Regions from separate parts of the Bacillus sp. FSL K6-0138 genome, predicted to be linked through region 3. Evidence: predicted binding sites of a transcription regulator. Region 3 holds the regulator's gene; each other region holds the start of a gene.
What was found. Region 3 encodes Rex, which represses fermentation and respiration genes when NADH is low (regulators of the CRP and FNR family bind a similar motif). Its sites were predicted from a motif close to TTGTGAAATATTTCACAA; they were not measured.
Positions count from the first base shown of each region.

Region 1 (5,307 bases), 970 kb from region 3:
ACAAGCGGTCAAAAGGTATCTTGCGGGTAGGGAAGGGCATAAAACAATCGCCAGAGAGATCGGTGTTTCGTCAGGTGTGTTTCAGGTATGGATTCGCAAATACCATTACCATGGAGAAAGTGCGTTTCAAAAACTCTATACAACCTATTCTGTAGAAGATAAACTGAAGGTACTTCACTATATGATCGAAAATGGGACGTCGATCCGTGAAACAGCCGCCATCTTCAATATTCAAGCACCTTCTACGGTGGCTCAATGGCAGAAACTGTTCGAAACCGGAGGAATCGATGCCCTAAAACCGATGAAAAAGGGGCGGCCGTCAATGACAAAGAAAAATCAAAAAAGAACGAAGAAACAAACACCGCAAGAAGGATCAGTGGAAGCCATGCAGGCTGAAATTGAACGTCTGCGAATGGAGAATGCCTACTTAAAAAAGTTGAATACCTTAGTTCAAAACAAGGAAAAATTACAAAACAAGAAAAGGCCCAAGTAGTATTTGAACTAAGGACTGAATTTCCGGTAAAAGCCCTGCTTAAACTGGCTGGAATTCCACGCAGTACGTATTATTACTGGGTCAAAACCTTCGGTCTTCCAGACAAAGATGCCAAATTAAAAACACTGATTCAATCGATTTATCATGAACATAAAGGCCGTTACGGGTACCGCCGGATACGCGACGAGCTTAAAAACCGGGGATATCAAATGAATCATAAAAAAATATATCGCCTCATGAAGGAACTGGGGTTGAAATGTCTCGTACGGATGAAAAAATACCGTTCGTATAAAGGAGAAACCGGCACGGTGGCACCAAACAGGCTAGAGCGGAATTTCAAGGCGGAAAAGCCGAAGATGAAATGGGTAACAGATATCACGGAATTTAAATTATTTGGGGAGAAGCTCTATTTATCGCCAATGCTTGATTTATTTAATGGCGAAATCATTGCTTATACAATTGGATCCAGGCCAACGTATTCATTGGTATCCGAGATGTTGGAAAAATCATTTGAACAGCTGACAGATAAAGAAAATCTGTTGATTCACTCCGATCAGGGCTGGCACTATCAAATGAAACAGTATCGCCACGCCCTAAAGGAACGAAATATTATTCAAAGTATGTCTCGTAAGGGAAACTGTTACGATAACGCGGTCATTGAAAGTTTCTTTGGTATTTTAAAATCAGAGTTTATCCATTTCAACGAATTTCAAAGCATCGAGCATTTTAAACAAGAGCTCGTAACATATATCGATTACTATAATCACAAACGGATCAAGGCAAAATTAAAAGGCATGAGCCCAGTACAATACCGGATTCATGCCAGTCATGTTACTTGAGAAAATAAGCTGTCTAACTTTTGGGGGTCACTTCACATCCGGCAGCCTTCTATTTCGATATATCTACAAACCCCTCGCCAAAAACATCCCTTACATCGTGAATGATGACAAAAGCCTTTTTGTCGGTGCTTCTGATGATCTTTTTCAGCATGGACAGCTCCTGCTTATTGATCACGATATATAAAATCTCTTTCGAATCACCCGTATAATGGCCGCGGCCCGATAAGACCGTGACGCCTCTGTCCATCAGCGTATTGACTTGTTCGGCGATGTCGTTTTTGCGCTCTGAAATAATCGTAATCGCTTTTTTCGTATTGAGCCCTTCAATGATGAAATCCATCACCTTGGTGGCAATGTAAAGCATGACGATCGTAAACATCAGCTTTTCGGCTCCGATGATGAAGTAAGAACTGAATACGACCACCAAATCGATCATTAATAAAGCATAGCTGATATTCCAGTCAAAGTATTTATTGGCGATTCTCGCGAGGATCGCCGATCCGGCTGTCGTTCCCCCGACGCGGATGATCATGCCGATTCCGACGCCGGCAAATACGCCGGCAAAAATCGCGCTGATGATCAGTTCATGAGAGGGGATCGCCCAACCTTCCGTAACGTGCAGAAAAAACGAATTCGCCACTACCGCGATGATCGTGTATATCGTCGTTTTTTTATCCAAAAACCTATAGCCGATGATAAGGAGAATTCCGTTCAGGATAAAGTTGGTCACACCCGGCGACCACTCAAACAGGTAATACAAGATGAGGGTGACCCCTGTAACGCCCCCTTCTCCGAAATCGTTCGGTATCGCAAACAAGTTAACAGCCAACGCAAAGAAAAATGCGCCTATCACAATCATGATGATATCAATGACTTTCTTTTTCATATTTGTCAGCTCCTTTTCCCATGATGAAATGATCAAAATAAAAACCCAGGAGAGAGCTCGAAACGAGCAAAAACTCCTGGGCTTTTATCCCACCGTGTCATAACGATGTATCGTTATGTGTTTTCTCTCGGACCAGACCAACGCTTTAGGCATTGCGGAACCCTAGAAAACCACCTTTTCTTTCGTTCTATCAATTTGTCATCTCCAAGCATTATAAGTGAATTTCGGCAGCCTATCAACCCCCTTTCTCATCCATAAAAGATTTGATTTTCTGTAAAATAGCTTCCATGTATAACCGAAAAAACGTCCTATAATAATAGATGTACGTGCTTGCTTTTTTTAGGAGGCGCCAATATGGATAAACAGAAACGGCAATGGATCATTAAACAGATCATTCTCGAACATCCCGTTGAAACGCAGGAGCAGCTGACCGGCCTTTTGAAGAGCCGCGGCATTTCGGCCTCCCAGTCGACCATTTCAAGGGATATGAAAGAGATGTGCCTTGTCAAACAGATCGATGAAAACGGAAAACTCGTCTACCGCACAAACGCTTCTTTATCATTAAACCCTTCAAAAATTTTGAAGGAGAAAATTTCGGATGTCGTCCTGCAGGTCACCCGCTCGGGAAATCTGGTCATCATTAAAACGATGCCCGGGAATGCCCACACGATCGGTGTTTTGCTCGATCAGCTCGGACGTCCCGAAATGCTGGGCTGTATTTGCGGAAATGATACATGCCTTGTCATCTCTCAATCTCCTGAAACGGCTCAAGCATTCTGCGAGAATTTGTGCTGATGCCGTCCTCCAGAGCCGCCCTAAACGGGGCCGGCTTTTTTTATTCCCAAAAAATTTTTTTCGAAAAATCTCCGCAAAAAATATACAGCGTTTATACGTTTTCTTTGTTGGCCTGACAAAGGTTTATATTCATTTTGTCATATTTATTCATTTTTGCTTTTGCCCCATCAAAAAATAAGTGAAATAGTTCACATTTTTGCTGTTATCGCTTTCACAGCGTCATCTTTCCCGCTGTTTTAAGCTGTACATGTAACAAAAAGAGCTTAGGAGGCGGGATGATCATGACGACACCGATTCACGTTTACTCAGAAATCGGCACTTTGAAAACGGTCATGCTGAAGCGGCCCGGGCGGGAATTGGAAAACCTTACACCCGAGTATCTTGGACGGCTTCTTTTTGACGATATTCCTTTTTTACCGGCCGTTCAACACGAGCATGACCAATTTGCAGAAACTCTTAAAGAACAAGGCGTAGAAGTTCTCTATTTAGAGAAGCTGGCAGCGGAAGCGCTTGAAGACGAATCAGTCCGCGAACGGTTTGTCAGCGAGCTTTTGACGGAAAGCAAAGCGGACATAAACGGCGCTTTCGACAGATTAAAAGAGTATCTGCTTTCGTTCGCTACGGATGCAATGGTCGATCGTGTGATGAGCGGAATCAGAAAAAACGAATTGGAAAAGGGCATTCGTTCCCAATTGCACGAGATGATGGATGATCATTATCCATTCTATCTCGACCCGATGCCAAACCTTTATTTCACAAGAGACCCGGCAGCCGCGATCGGCAGCGGGCTGACCATCAACAAAATGAAAGAACCGGCCCGCCGGAGAGAGTCGCTGTTCATGCGCTACATCGTCCAGCACCATCCGCGATTTAAGGACAAGGATATCCCGATCTGGCTTGACCGCGATATCAAGTTCAATATCGAAGGCGGAGACGAACTCGTGCTGAATCATGAAACCGTGGCAATCGGCGTCTCTGAACGTTCATCCGCCCAGGCGATTGAGCAATTGGTCAGAAATCTATTTAAACGCCAAAGCCAAATCCGCCGGGTGCTGGCCGTAGAAATACCGAAAACCAGAGCCTTTATGCACTTGGATACCGTGTTTACAATGGTCGACCGGGATCAGTTTACAATTCATCCGGCCATTCAGGGGCCTGAAGGAGACATGCGGATCTTTGTCCTTGAACGCGGAAAAACGGAAGACGGCGACATTCAAATTACCGAAGAGCACAATCTGCCGGAAGTCCTGAAGAAAACGCTTGGTCTCTCAGATGTGAATCTGATCTTCTGCGGAGGCGGAGACGAAATCGCTTCGGCCCGGGAGCAGTGGAATGACGGCTCAAATACGCTCGCTATCGCTCCAGGCGTCGTTGTCACCTATGACCGGAACTACATCTCAAATGCCTGCTTGAGAGAACAGGGCATCGAAGTCATCGAAATTCCGAGCGGGGAGCTTTCAAGAGGCCGCGGGGGCCCGCGCTGCATGAGCATGCCGCTGTACCGCGAGGATGTCAAATAAACAATCCAGTCAAAAGGAGAGAATCAAAATGGAGAAAACAATCGATTTAAAAGGCAGATGCTATTTAGCCGAAAAAGATTTTTCAGAAAAAGAAATCCTTTATTTGCTCGACCTTGCCCAAGAATTGAAAGACAAAAAAGCACAGGGCATCAAACACCGCTATTTAGAAGGAAAAAACATCGCTTTGCTCTTTGAAAAACCGTCAACAAGAACGCGCTGCGCCTTTACAACCGCCTGTATTGACCTCGGCGCTCATCCGGAATATCTCGGCAAAGACGATATACAGCTCGGCAAAAAAGAATCGATTGAAGACACCGCAAAAGTTCTCGGCCGGATGTTTGACGGCATCGAATTCCGCGGCTTTGAACACGAAAAAGTCGAGTCTCTGGCCGAACATTCAGGCGTGCCGGTTTGGAACGGGTTAACCGATCTATGGCATCCGACGCAAATGCTTGCCGACTTTATGACAGTTAAAGAACACCTTGGACGTGTAAAAGGCGTCACACTGACCTATATCGGAGACGGACGGAATAATGTCGCCAACAGCCTGCTCATCGGCGGAGCCAAAGTCGGCATGGACGTCAGAATCTGCTCGCCTCAAGAGCTCTACCCTGATAAGGAAATCGTGAAGCTGGCGGAAACGTTCGCAAAAGAATCCGGCGGACGCGTGACCGTAACAGACGATACAGACAAGGCTGTTTCCGGAGCTGATGTGCTGTATACGGACGTCTGGGTGTCCATGGGAGAAGAAGACAAGTTTGCCGAAAGGATCAA
Region 1 covers NZ_CP150286.1:4,431,427-4,436,733, forward strand. Annotated here, with positions in the region: one part of gene MHB78_RS23210 (IS3 family transposase) at 1-443, shown strand, start outside; one part of gene MHB78_RS23210 (IS3 family transposase) at 443-1,332, shown strand; gene MHB78_RS23215 (YitT family protein) at 1,382-2,218, opposite strand; guanidine-I (ykkC/yxkD leader) riboswitch at 2,290-2,395, opposite strand; gene argR (arginine repressor) at 2,573-3,013, shown strand; gene arcA (arginine deiminase) at 3,295-4,533, shown strand; gene argF (ornithine carbamoyltransferase) at 4,562-5,307, shown strand, end outside.
Region 1: the regulator Rex is predicted to act here: its motif matches at 3,190-3,207, upstream of arcA (arginine deiminase).

Region 2 (5,307 bases), 1.7 Mb from region 3:
GTAAAAGAGCAAATGAAAGCCGTCTATCAAAATCAAAAACTATGGTTTTTAAGTCTGTTTTACTTTATCACATTCGGTTCTTTTGTGGCGTTCACAGTCTACCTTCCGAACTTTCTTGTGAACCACTTCGGACTTGATCCGGTTGATTCAGGCCTCAGAACCGCCGGCTTTATCGCCGTCGCGACTTTTCTCAGACCTGTCGGGGGATGGCTTGGAGATAAGTTCAACCCGCTGAAGCTCTTAATGTATGTTTTCGCAGGCTGTACGCTGTCCGGAATTTTACTGGCCTTCTCGCCGAATCTAGGACTCTACGGATTCGGGGTACTGACAGTCGCCGTATGCGCCGGAATCGGAAACGGAGTCGTCTTCAAATTAGTGCCGCTTTATTTTTCGAAACAAGCCGGAATCGTCAATGGCATCGTTTCGGCAATGGGCGGTTTAGGCGGATTCTTCCCGCCGCTCATCCTGTCAAGCGTCTTTCAGGCGACAGGCCATTATGCGATCGGATTCATGGCTTTGTCTGAAGCGGCCCTTGCCAGCTTTGTCATCGTGGCATGGATGTATTTTCAGGAATCGGGGAAAACATCGTCAAGGACAGACACACGCGATGTCCAATAAGCGCACTTCATACGAAAGACCTGAGACTATTGCTCTCAGGTTCTTTTTCTGTGACAATCGGATTATGTTCACAAGATTGTTATTACTTTCGAGACCCTTCAGGCTTATTTAACGGTACAATAAAACTGTTTTCATATGATTTTCTTTAAAAGGGGTGACGCTCGATGAATGTGACTGTTCGAAAATCTGATACAGATCTGCTTTCCGCTGACTTGTACCGGTTATTGGAATCGATCAGCACCAAAAGAAAAATCCGACAAAATACTTATCTTTTTCAAGAAGGTATGGATGCAGAAGAGCTGTATCTCATTCAGTCAGGGCTCGTCCAAATTGGCAAATTGACGTCCGACGGAAAAGAACTGACACTAAGAATGTGCAAAAAGAATGATATTGTAGGAGAGCTGACGCTTTTCACTGATGAAGCAAAATATATGCTGAGCGCAAAGATCCTCTCAGACGGCGAAGTAATGGTCATTAAAAAAGATAAACTCGAAAAAGAACTGATTCAAAACGGTGCGATGACTTTTGAATTTATGAAATGGATGAGTACTCATTTGCGCAAGATTCAATCGAAAATCCGCGATCTCCTGCTCAATGGGAAAAAAGGCGCGCTGTATTCAACGCTGATCCGCCTCGCGAACAGCTACGGCATTACGAGGAGTGACGGCATTCTCATTAACATCGTGCTGACAAACCAGGATTTGGCGAAATTTTGCGCGGCTGCAAGAGAAAGCATCAACCGGATGCTGAGTGACCTGCGGAAAAGCGGCGTCATCTCGATTGAAGAATCCGGAAAAATCGTCATCCACAAGCTGAACTACTTAAAACGCGAAATTGACTGCGAAAACTGCCCGATTGAAATATGCAACATCGACTAAAAGGGAAAACAGGGCCCCGGCTTGGAAACGGCCCGGTTGACTGCTTCCTTTGCGGCAAACGGAAACAAGGACAAGAACCGTCCTTGTTTTTATTTATGTGTTCAGCAAAAAGGCGCCTATCGCGAACATAAAAAAACAGGCATTCAGCAACTCAAGGATGCCGATTTTCTTAACTGTAAGCTTTTTGCCGTATAAATACCATGCCCTCAAGCTGCTCGGAATAAAAGCAATAACCGCCCAGCCCGCTCCAAAAGCCAAAGATAAAAAAGGCAGTGCAGCATGATAGCCCCATGAATAATATTGAAACCGCTTGTTTTTCTTCTCGCGGATCATCGATTTTACGTAAAAGGCGCTACCGACAAAAAACAAAATCGACTGGAAGAAAACGAACCATGCGCAGCCGTCGAGATGTTCCGCCCCTGCCCAATATCCGAGAAGCCCCCCGGATGCAAAAACGATGATCGCTGCGACATCATTCAGGAGCGCCCTGTCATTGTTTCCTTTCGCATAGTAAAGGTTGACGAGAAAAAGCGGAAACAGAGACAATCCGACCCAGGCAAGCTCAGGAAGCGTCCATACTGCGGCCAGCAGGAAAAGCAAGGCCGGTATGCTGTAGACAGCCGCCCATTTTTGATAGAAAGCGGTCTTTTTCTTTTTCACCATCATCGTGACGGGAAAAGCGGCAAGGTACAGAAACAGCCAGCCGGCAAACAGCGGGATATGCCGCATATGCATTCCCCCGCCGATCACTCCGAGGAGAAAAGGAATCACAAGCATTGCCCAGGCACCATGCTGTTTTGGTATCAACATTTTCATAAAAAGTCCTCCCTTCCTTCTCTTCCATTATAAAAACTTTATGCCTGCCAGAGAGTGACATTTTTCATACAAGTGTGAATTATATCACTGCCTTTTTCTGGCTGCCGCTCTATACTGTAGCTACCTACATAGAAGGAGGACAATCAATGGACCGGTTTGACCACTTGTTATTTCTGAAAAATCTTCCTATGTTTCTGGGAGTTCCTCTTCCCATCATTAAAAGGCTTCTGAAAAACGGAAGAGTGATCGATATCGGATCGTCCCGTCCTTGCCGATCGTTTCTGCATTCTCAATCCGTCTATTTTGTTTTGAAAGGTGAAGTTTATTTTGCGGACAAAAGGCTTCCCGAGGAATCCCGCATCATCGCCGAGTGGGAAAAAGGCGATGTATTTCCCATTGATCAAAAGGGAGAACCTTTTTTGTCTCCGTTTATTTCTGTTAAAACTGCCGCTGACACCGCTGTGCTTGAAATTCCTTTTACGATATTCAAAAAAATGATGACGTACAATCACCAACTGCAAATGAACTTTCTCAAACTTCTCCAGCAAAATTTATACTTTTCCTATCAATTATTTTTGCGCTACCTCCGTTCCGCCCCGGAAGATGCCAATTGAGAAGGGCTTCTCCCCTTCTCTCCCCTTTTAGATGTGATCTACTTAACATTTCTGCTTCTCTTTTTCCGATACGATGGACTCGAATGTGAAGGAAAGGACAGATGACAGATGATACAGTGCAATTTTCATGAGGCTCCGTTTATCGTAATTTGGGAGCTGACAAGAGCCTGTGAGCTGAAATGCCTCCATTGCCGGGCTTCGGCGCAACACTATCGCGACCCGAGGGAGCTCTCGCTTGAAGAAGGAAAAGCGTTAATCGATGAAATCTACTTGATGAACAATCCTATTTTAGTGCTGACCGGCGGTGATCCGCTCATGCGGGAGGACGTCTTTGACATCATTCAATACGCCGTCCAAAAAGGCGTCCGCATTTCCATGACGCCGAGCGCGACGCCAAATGTGACGAAGGAAGCCATCAAAACCGCCAAAGATATCGGCTTATCCCGCTGGGCGTTCAGCTTAGACGGACCCAACCGCAAGATCCATGATCATTTTAGAGGAACAGACGGTTCTTTTGATTTAACGATGAAAGCGATTCGATACATTCATGAATTCAATCTTCCGCTGCAGATCAATACCGTCATTTCAACGTATAACATCGATTATTTGGAGGAAATGGCAAAGCTGATTGAACAACTGAATTGTGTGCTGTGGAGCGTGTTTTTCCTCGTTCCGACCGGACGTGCCCATCGGGATGACATGATTTCAGCCGTACAACATGAAAAAGTGTTTCTTTGGCTCAGCCGTTTGGCAAAGGAAGCACCGTTTGATATTAAAACAACGGCAGCCCAGCCCTACAGACGGGTTGTCATCCAGCAAAAAATGCGGGAGGCCAAAGACCCCGATCTTCAGATCCGCTATGAGGATGCGCTTGAAAAAGGCAAAATTGACGCGATCGGCGGATTAGGGCGTGCGCCTAAAGGCGTCAATGACGGAAACGGCTTTTTGTTTATCTCCCATATAGGCGATGTATATCCAAGCGGCCTATTGCCCGTAAAAGCCGGAAACGTCCGAAAACAGCCGCTGTCAGAGATTTACCGGGAGTCGCCCGTTTTCAAAGAGTTGCGAAACCCCGACGGATATAAAGGCAAATGCGGAATCTGCGAATTCCGGCATGTCTGCGGCGGATCACGTTCACGCGCCTATGCATTGACCGGCGATTATTTGGAAAGCGACCCGAGCTGCATCTATATTCCGAAGGCATTGCGCTAGAAAATGTGACCTGGATCACAAAGACTTTGGTGCACTTGTATTATCGTTATATATGAGAATGATCATCAATTTCAAAGGATGTGATTCCTGTTGAACAAGACATTGAATTTAAACGCTTCGGTCTACGACCTTTGCACATTGCATCCTGAGCTGAAAAACTTGATGAAAGACATCGGTTTTGATCACATCTCAAAGCCTGGAATGCTTGAAACTGCCGGCCGCATCATGACGATCCCAAAGGGTGCCCGGCTGAAACAAATCGACTTGGCGCACGTCTTGGATGCATTAAGGGAACACGGTTTTGAACCTGTTTTTGGAGAGGAGACGAACAATGAGCGAAATCATTAACAACAGAGAAATTCAGCAAGACTTATCAAATGAAAGAATGCAGCAGCTGAAAGACATCATCATCGCCCTTCATAAAGGAACACCCTATGATGAAGTAAAAAAACGATTTCAGCAAGCTTTCGGCTCGGTCGATCCGGAGGAGATCGCCCATCTGGAACAGGCGTTAATGAAAGAAGAAGGCATCGCGCCTGAAGAGATCCAAAAGCTGTGTTCCGTTCATGCGGACGTTTTTAAAGGATCGATCGAACACATTCATAAGCCGGAGGCTGACAAGATGCCGGGCCACCCGGTTCATACATTTATAAAGGAAAACAAAGAAATCGACCTCCTGCTGAATTTTAAAATCCAGCTTCATTTGGAACGATTCGAAAAAGAAGACAGCGGAGAAAACATTTTGAAGCTGATCAGCGATTTAAATCTGCTGGCCGACGTTGACAAGCATTACAGCAAAAAGGAAAATCTGCTCTTCCCCTACCTTGAAAGGTACGGCATCACAGGCCCAAGCAAAGTGATGTGGGCGATTGATGACTTCATCCGCAAAAGCATTAAAGAAACGAAAGCGCTATTGGAAAACTACACGTCTGACAAAAAAGACGACATCATCCGCGAGCTCGGCTTTATCATAAAGGAAGGCACAGAGATGATCTATAAGGAAGAGAACATTCTGCTGCCGATGGCGCTTCGGACATTGACTGAAGACGAATGGCTGAAAATAGCGGCCGAAAGCGGCGACATCGGCTACTGTCTGACAGAGCCTGAAGCCGAGTGGAAACCTGAACGCCATCAGCTCAATACAGCAAATGAAAAAGCCGGTGACGGAT
Region 2 covers NZ_CP150286.1:2,433,491-2,438,797, forward strand. Annotated here, with positions in the region: gene MHB78_RS12820 (nitrate/nitrite transporter) at 1-618, shown strand, start outside; gene MHB78_RS12825 (Crp/Fnr family transcriptional regulator) at 783-1,496, shown strand; gene MHB78_RS12830 (YwiC-like family protein) at 1,590-2,312, opposite strand; gene MHB78_RS12835 (Crp/Fnr family transcriptional regulator) at 2,459-2,926, shown strand; gene MHB78_RS12840 (TIGR04053 family radical SAM/SPASM domain-containing protein) at 3,035-4,138, shown strand; gene MHB78_RS12845 (DUF1858 domain-containing protein) at 4,229-4,486, shown strand; gene MHB78_RS12850 (DUF438 domain-containing protein) at 4,470-5,307, shown strand, end outside.
Region 2: the regulator Rex is predicted to act here: its motif matches at 2,958-2,975, upstream of MHB78_RS12840 (TIGR04053 family radical SAM/SPASM domain-containing protein).

Region 3 (5,307 bases):
TCATCGCTTGAGCAAGAACAGTCGCCGTTGTCGTACCGTCGCCGGCAACGTCGTTCGTTTTGCTGGCAACTTCAGCAACAAGCTTTGCACCCATGTTTTCGAACGCATCTTCAAGCTCGATTTCTTTCGCGATGGTTACACCGTCGTTTGTGATAAGCGGAGAACCGAATTTTTTCTCAAGAACGACGTTGCGTCCTTTAGGTCCCAATGTTACCTTTACAGCATCAGCCAATGCATCTACACCGCGCAGCATGGAACGGCGGGCTTCTTCGCTAAACTTAATATCTTTTGCCATGTGATTCGAACCTCCTCAGGATTATATAAAGATTTTATTTAAGACTTAGCCGATAACAGCTAAAATGTCGCTTTCACGCAGGATTAAGTAGTCAGTACCTTCATATTTCACTTCAGTACCGGCATATTTTGAGAAGATGATGCGGTCGCCTGTTTTTACTTCTAATGCCACGCGTTCTCCGCTCTCTAATACACGGCCTGAACCGGCAGCAACTACTTTACCCTCTTGGGGTTTTTCTTTTGCGGAGTCAGGAAGTACGATTCCGCTAGCAGTTTTTTCTTCAGACTCAACGAGCTCAATGACAACGCGATCACCTAATGGCTTTAACAATGAAACAACCTCCTCAATATTTTCATATGTAATTTTAGCACTCACACTCATTGAGTGCTAACACAATTCTTATAATAAAGAATCTCCCTGGCAATTTCAAGTGATAAGTCTAAAAATTTTTGCGCTTGCAAGTTTCCGTTTCCCTTTCCCATCCGATAATTTAATAAGAGTGTGTTACAATAAATGTAGTCTGCTTTAGATTCTAGAAAAGGAGTACATACGGCTTGAGAAAACAATACTGGTTTATTATTTTGACATACGTCCTCATGCAATTGTCGTCCATCGTCGGCGTGCCTCTGCTTTACCTGCTCGGCGTAGGAAAAGGACAGACTCCCGTTCAAGCAAAGCTGACGCTGACAAGCGTATGGTCAGTCATTGCCTTTTTGCTCTGTCTCGTCATCGTGCTGCTGATTTTAAGGACAGTGCCGAAAACAACGCTTCGAAACAGGCCGAAAGCATCGATTGGGGCATCGGTAGCCTGGGCGGTCGGCGGCGTTTTTCTCGCGATTTTTGCTCAGTCAATTGCTGCCATGATTGAAATGACGCTATTCGGGGCCAATCCCGAGTCGGAAAATACGCAAATGATCATGAAATTGATTCAGGCATTGCCGCTCATGGTCATCGTCTCTTCTGTGTTCGGCCCCATTCTGGAAGAAATCATTTTCAGAAAGATCATTTTCGGAGCTATATATGAAAAAACGAATTTCTTTATCGCTGCTCTGTTCAGCTCCGTCCTTTTCTCGGTTGTCCACATAGATTTCTCACACTTTTTAATCTATGCGGCAATGGGCTTCACATTCGCTTTTTTGTACGTCAGGACAAACCGGATTATCGTGCCGATCTTTGCCCACGTCGCCATGAATACGTTTGTCGTGATCATGCAGACGTTTCAGGGCCAGATTCAGGACTATTTGGAACGGGTTGAAAAAGTGCAGCTGATTATCGGAGGATTTTTATGATGAGAAGCCCGGTGTTTTGGGGCGTGATGTATTTTTTGACGGGCGTGCTGTTTACGTATCTGGCAGCGACCTCTCCGGGGAATATGTGGTCGTTCTACACCATTCTCCTGATGCTGTTCGCCGCCTATAACATCAGCATTTCCTTCAAAATGTTCGCCCTTTCAAAGCGGAAAAAATAAAGAAAAAGAGCCATTCTCTCAAAAAGAGATGGCCCTTTATTTTAAAAATGCCTGATTGGCTTCCTGAATGACGGCTTTCTGCGCTTTCCTGTAGGAAATTCTCGAAATGATGATGCTGATTTCATACAGGATCAAAAGAGGCGCTGCCACCATAAAATCGGACAACATATCAGGAGGCGTGATGAACGCCGCGATGACGAACAAAAAGAAGTATGCATACTTCCTGATCTTAGCCAACATCATGGGCGTCACCAAACCGAGCCTTGTAATGAACATAATGATCACAGGCATCTGAAACAATAAGCCGAAAGGAAGCGTCAGCTGTATTAAAAACTGAAAATACTCATAAATCCCGATGACTTGATTCACCTTAAGATCATCGGAAAGATTCGTCATAAATTCAACGACAAACGGAAATAAAATAAAATAAGAAAAAGCAATGCCGCCTAAAAAAAGTATGATCGATACAGGAATATAGCTTAGCGTCACTTTGCGTTCTTTTTCATACAGCCCCGGGCTGATAAAAGCCCACAGCTGGTACAAGACAAGCGGCGAGGTCATCACAGCGCCGATAATGACAGCGAACTGCATGTATACCAAGAGCGGATCGGTCAGTTTAAACGCGTTCAGCGTCAGCAGTTTCGCTTCATCGGTCTGCTGCAAATAAAGAATGATCGGCTTAGCCAAAAAGAAGCCCGCCATGACAAAAACGGCAAAAAAGAAGGCAATGAACACGAGCCGTCTTCGCAGTTCAATAATATGTTCCAGAAGCGACATTTCTCTTCCCTTCATCAATGTCATCCCATCCTACTGATCTTCTTTCTTTTTTTCGCTTTCGTCGTCTGCCAGACCTCTTGTTGCGTTTTTAAACTCCCTTAGCGTCTTGCCTGCTGCCTTTCCCAGTTCAGGAAGTTTTTGCGGACCGAAAATCAGAATCGCCAAGATAACGATTAAAATAAAGCTTCCAGGACCGATTGTCGGCATGTAAAAGCCTCCCCCTTTCCGTCATTTTTCTTCTGTCATTGAATAATGCTTCAGAAAATATACCAATGACTGAAGTTCAACCGCTAAATCTATATGATGAATTCGAATGTGTTCCGGCACATTCAAACGGGCCGGCGTAAAATTGAGAATGCCTTTAATACCGAGCGCAACAAGCCTGTCCGTAATAGGTTGGGCGGCCTGGGCCGGGACCGTCAAAATCGCGACGGGAATATCGTTTGTCAAATGCTTTTCAAGGTCATTTAAATCGTAAACGGGAACGCCTCCGACTTCTTTTCCGATTTTGCTTTCATTGATATCGAAAGCCATTGAGATTTTCGTATTGTTGTTTTTAATGAAGTTGTAATGGAGAAAGGCTGTCCCTAAATTTCCTACGCCGATAAGCGTTACGTTTGTCATTTCATCCTGGTCGAGCGTCTTTCTGAAAAAGGACAGCAAATAATTCACATTATAGCCGTAGCCTTTTTTGCCGAGTGCACCGAAATATGAAAAGTCCCTCCGAATCGTGGCAGAATCGACTTTTACGGCATCGCTCAATTCAGCGGATGAAACACGCTGCTTTCCGGATGCATGAAGGTTTTTTAAAAAACGATAGTATAGCGGCAGCCGCTTAGCTGTCGCTTGCGGAATTTTTGAATGATCCAAGTTCATAAACGATCCTCCATGTTTACATCAGCTTTTTCCCTTTTATAGTCACCGCTTTTCCCGCCTGTTTTTTCAGCGAGATAGGTCGGTCCTATCACCATTCCCTTATCCGCAGCCTTGCACATGTCATAGACGGTCAGCGCACATACGGAAACTGACGTTAACGCTTCCATTTCCACACCTGTGCTCCCTTTTGTCTTGACGGTTGACTGAATATGCAGGATGCTGTTCTGGTCTTTTTCTTCCCATCGAAAGGCGATGTCGACTCCCTTCAGAGCGATCGGATGGCACATCGGGATGATGTCGGACGTTTGTTTTGCCGCCATGATTCCTGCCACCTGAGCCACAGCCAGCACATCGCCTTTCCCCATCTCCTGGTTTTTGATTTTTTCATGCACGTCTCTTTTCATAGACACGCTTGAGAAAGCTACAGCAGTTCGCACTGAAGCTTCCTTTTCGCTTATATCAACCATCTTGGCTCTGCCTTGTTCGTTAAAATGCGTAAATTGGTTCATCATTATAAAACTCTCCTTACTAAAGATCATACACTATTTTTTTCAATCTGTCTTTTCCTTTTGGTTAAAATCTTCCAGACTCCGCTTAATTGTTTGCTGACTGCTATCTGATAGGCTACACTAAAAATAGCAAACAAGAGGTGAAATAAATCATGATGATTTTACAAGTCAATCAGCTCTCAAAATCGTTTGGAGCCGATTCCATTTTAACGAATATAAAGCTGGAAGTCAGATCCCGGGACCGGATTGCGATCGTCGGGCGCAACGGAGCCGGAAAATCGACTTTTTTGAAAATTATCGCCGGCAGGCTTTCTTATGAAAAAGGGGACATCATCAAGCCGAAGGATTTAACAATCGGCTACCTTGATCAGCATTCGGGACTCGATTCAAAGCTTTCAATAAAAGAAGAATTGCTGACTGTATTCGATCATCTGAAAGCGATGGAAAAAGAGATGCGCTCAGTCGAAGAGCAGATGGCGCATGCTGCACCCGACAAGCTTGAATCGTTAATGAAAACGTACGACAGACTGCAGCAGGAATTTAAAGATAAGGGCGGCTACCAATATGAAGCCGACGTCAGATCCGTGATCCATGGTCTCGGATTTGCCGGATACGGCGACACCGCGCGCGTCCAGGATTTAAGCGGAGGACAAAAAACGAGGCTCGCTCTCGGAAAAATGCTACTGGCCAAACCTGACCTGCTCATTCTCGATGAACCGACGAACCACCTTGACATCGATACGCTTACCTGGCTTGAGCAATATTTGCAAAACTACAGCGGAGCGATACTCATCGTCTCCCATGACAGGTACTTTCTTGATAAGGTTGTCACCCAGGTGTACGAAATATCCCGCTCCAGGAGCAAAAAATACATCGGAAACTACAGCGATTATCTGAAATTAAAAGCTGAACAGCTTGAAAAAGAAATGAAACTGTATGAAAAGCAGCAGGATGAAATCGCCAAACTCCAGGACTTCGTCGACCGAAACCTGGCGAGGGCTTCAACGACAAAACGCGCACAAAGCAGGCGCAAACAGCTTGAACGGATGGACGTCATGGATAAACCGCTCGGCGACGAAAAATCGGCCTCCTTCCGTTTTGACATTGCCCGGCAAAGCGGAAACGACGTCCTGCGCGTTCAGGATTTGACGGTCAGCTACCAAGATCAGCCTCCGCTCCTCCGCTCGCTCTATTTTCAAATTTCGCGCGGTGAAAGCGTGGCCCTTGTCGGCCCTAACGGAGTAGGCAAATCAACCCTTTTAAAAACGCTGATTCAAAAGCTTAAACCCCTTACAGGCACGATATCAACCGGTTCACACGTCTCGATCGGCTATTACGACCAGGAGCAGGCTGAACTCCATTCGTCCAAGCGCGTGCTTGAC
Region 3 covers NZ_CP150286.1:758,179-763,485, reverse strand. Annotated here, with positions in the region: gene groL (chaperonin GroEL) at 1-295, opposite strand, end outside; gene groES (co-chaperone GroES) at 341-625, opposite strand; gene MHB78_RS04160 (CPBP family intramembrane glutamic endopeptidase) at 850-1,584, shown strand; gene MHB78_RS04155 (YdiK family protein) at 1,584-1,763, shown strand; gene tatC (twin-arginine translocase subunit TatC) at 1,800-2,564, opposite strand; gene MHB78_RS04145 (twin-arginine translocase TatA/TatE family subunit) at 2,571-2,747, opposite strand; gene MHB78_RS04140 (redox-sensing transcriptional repressor Rex) at 2,769-3,416, opposite strand; gene moaC (cyclic pyranopterin monophosphate synthase MoaC) at 3,413-3,925, opposite strand; gene MHB78_RS04130 (ABC-F family ATP-binding cassette domain-containing protein) at 4,078-5,307, shown strand, end outside.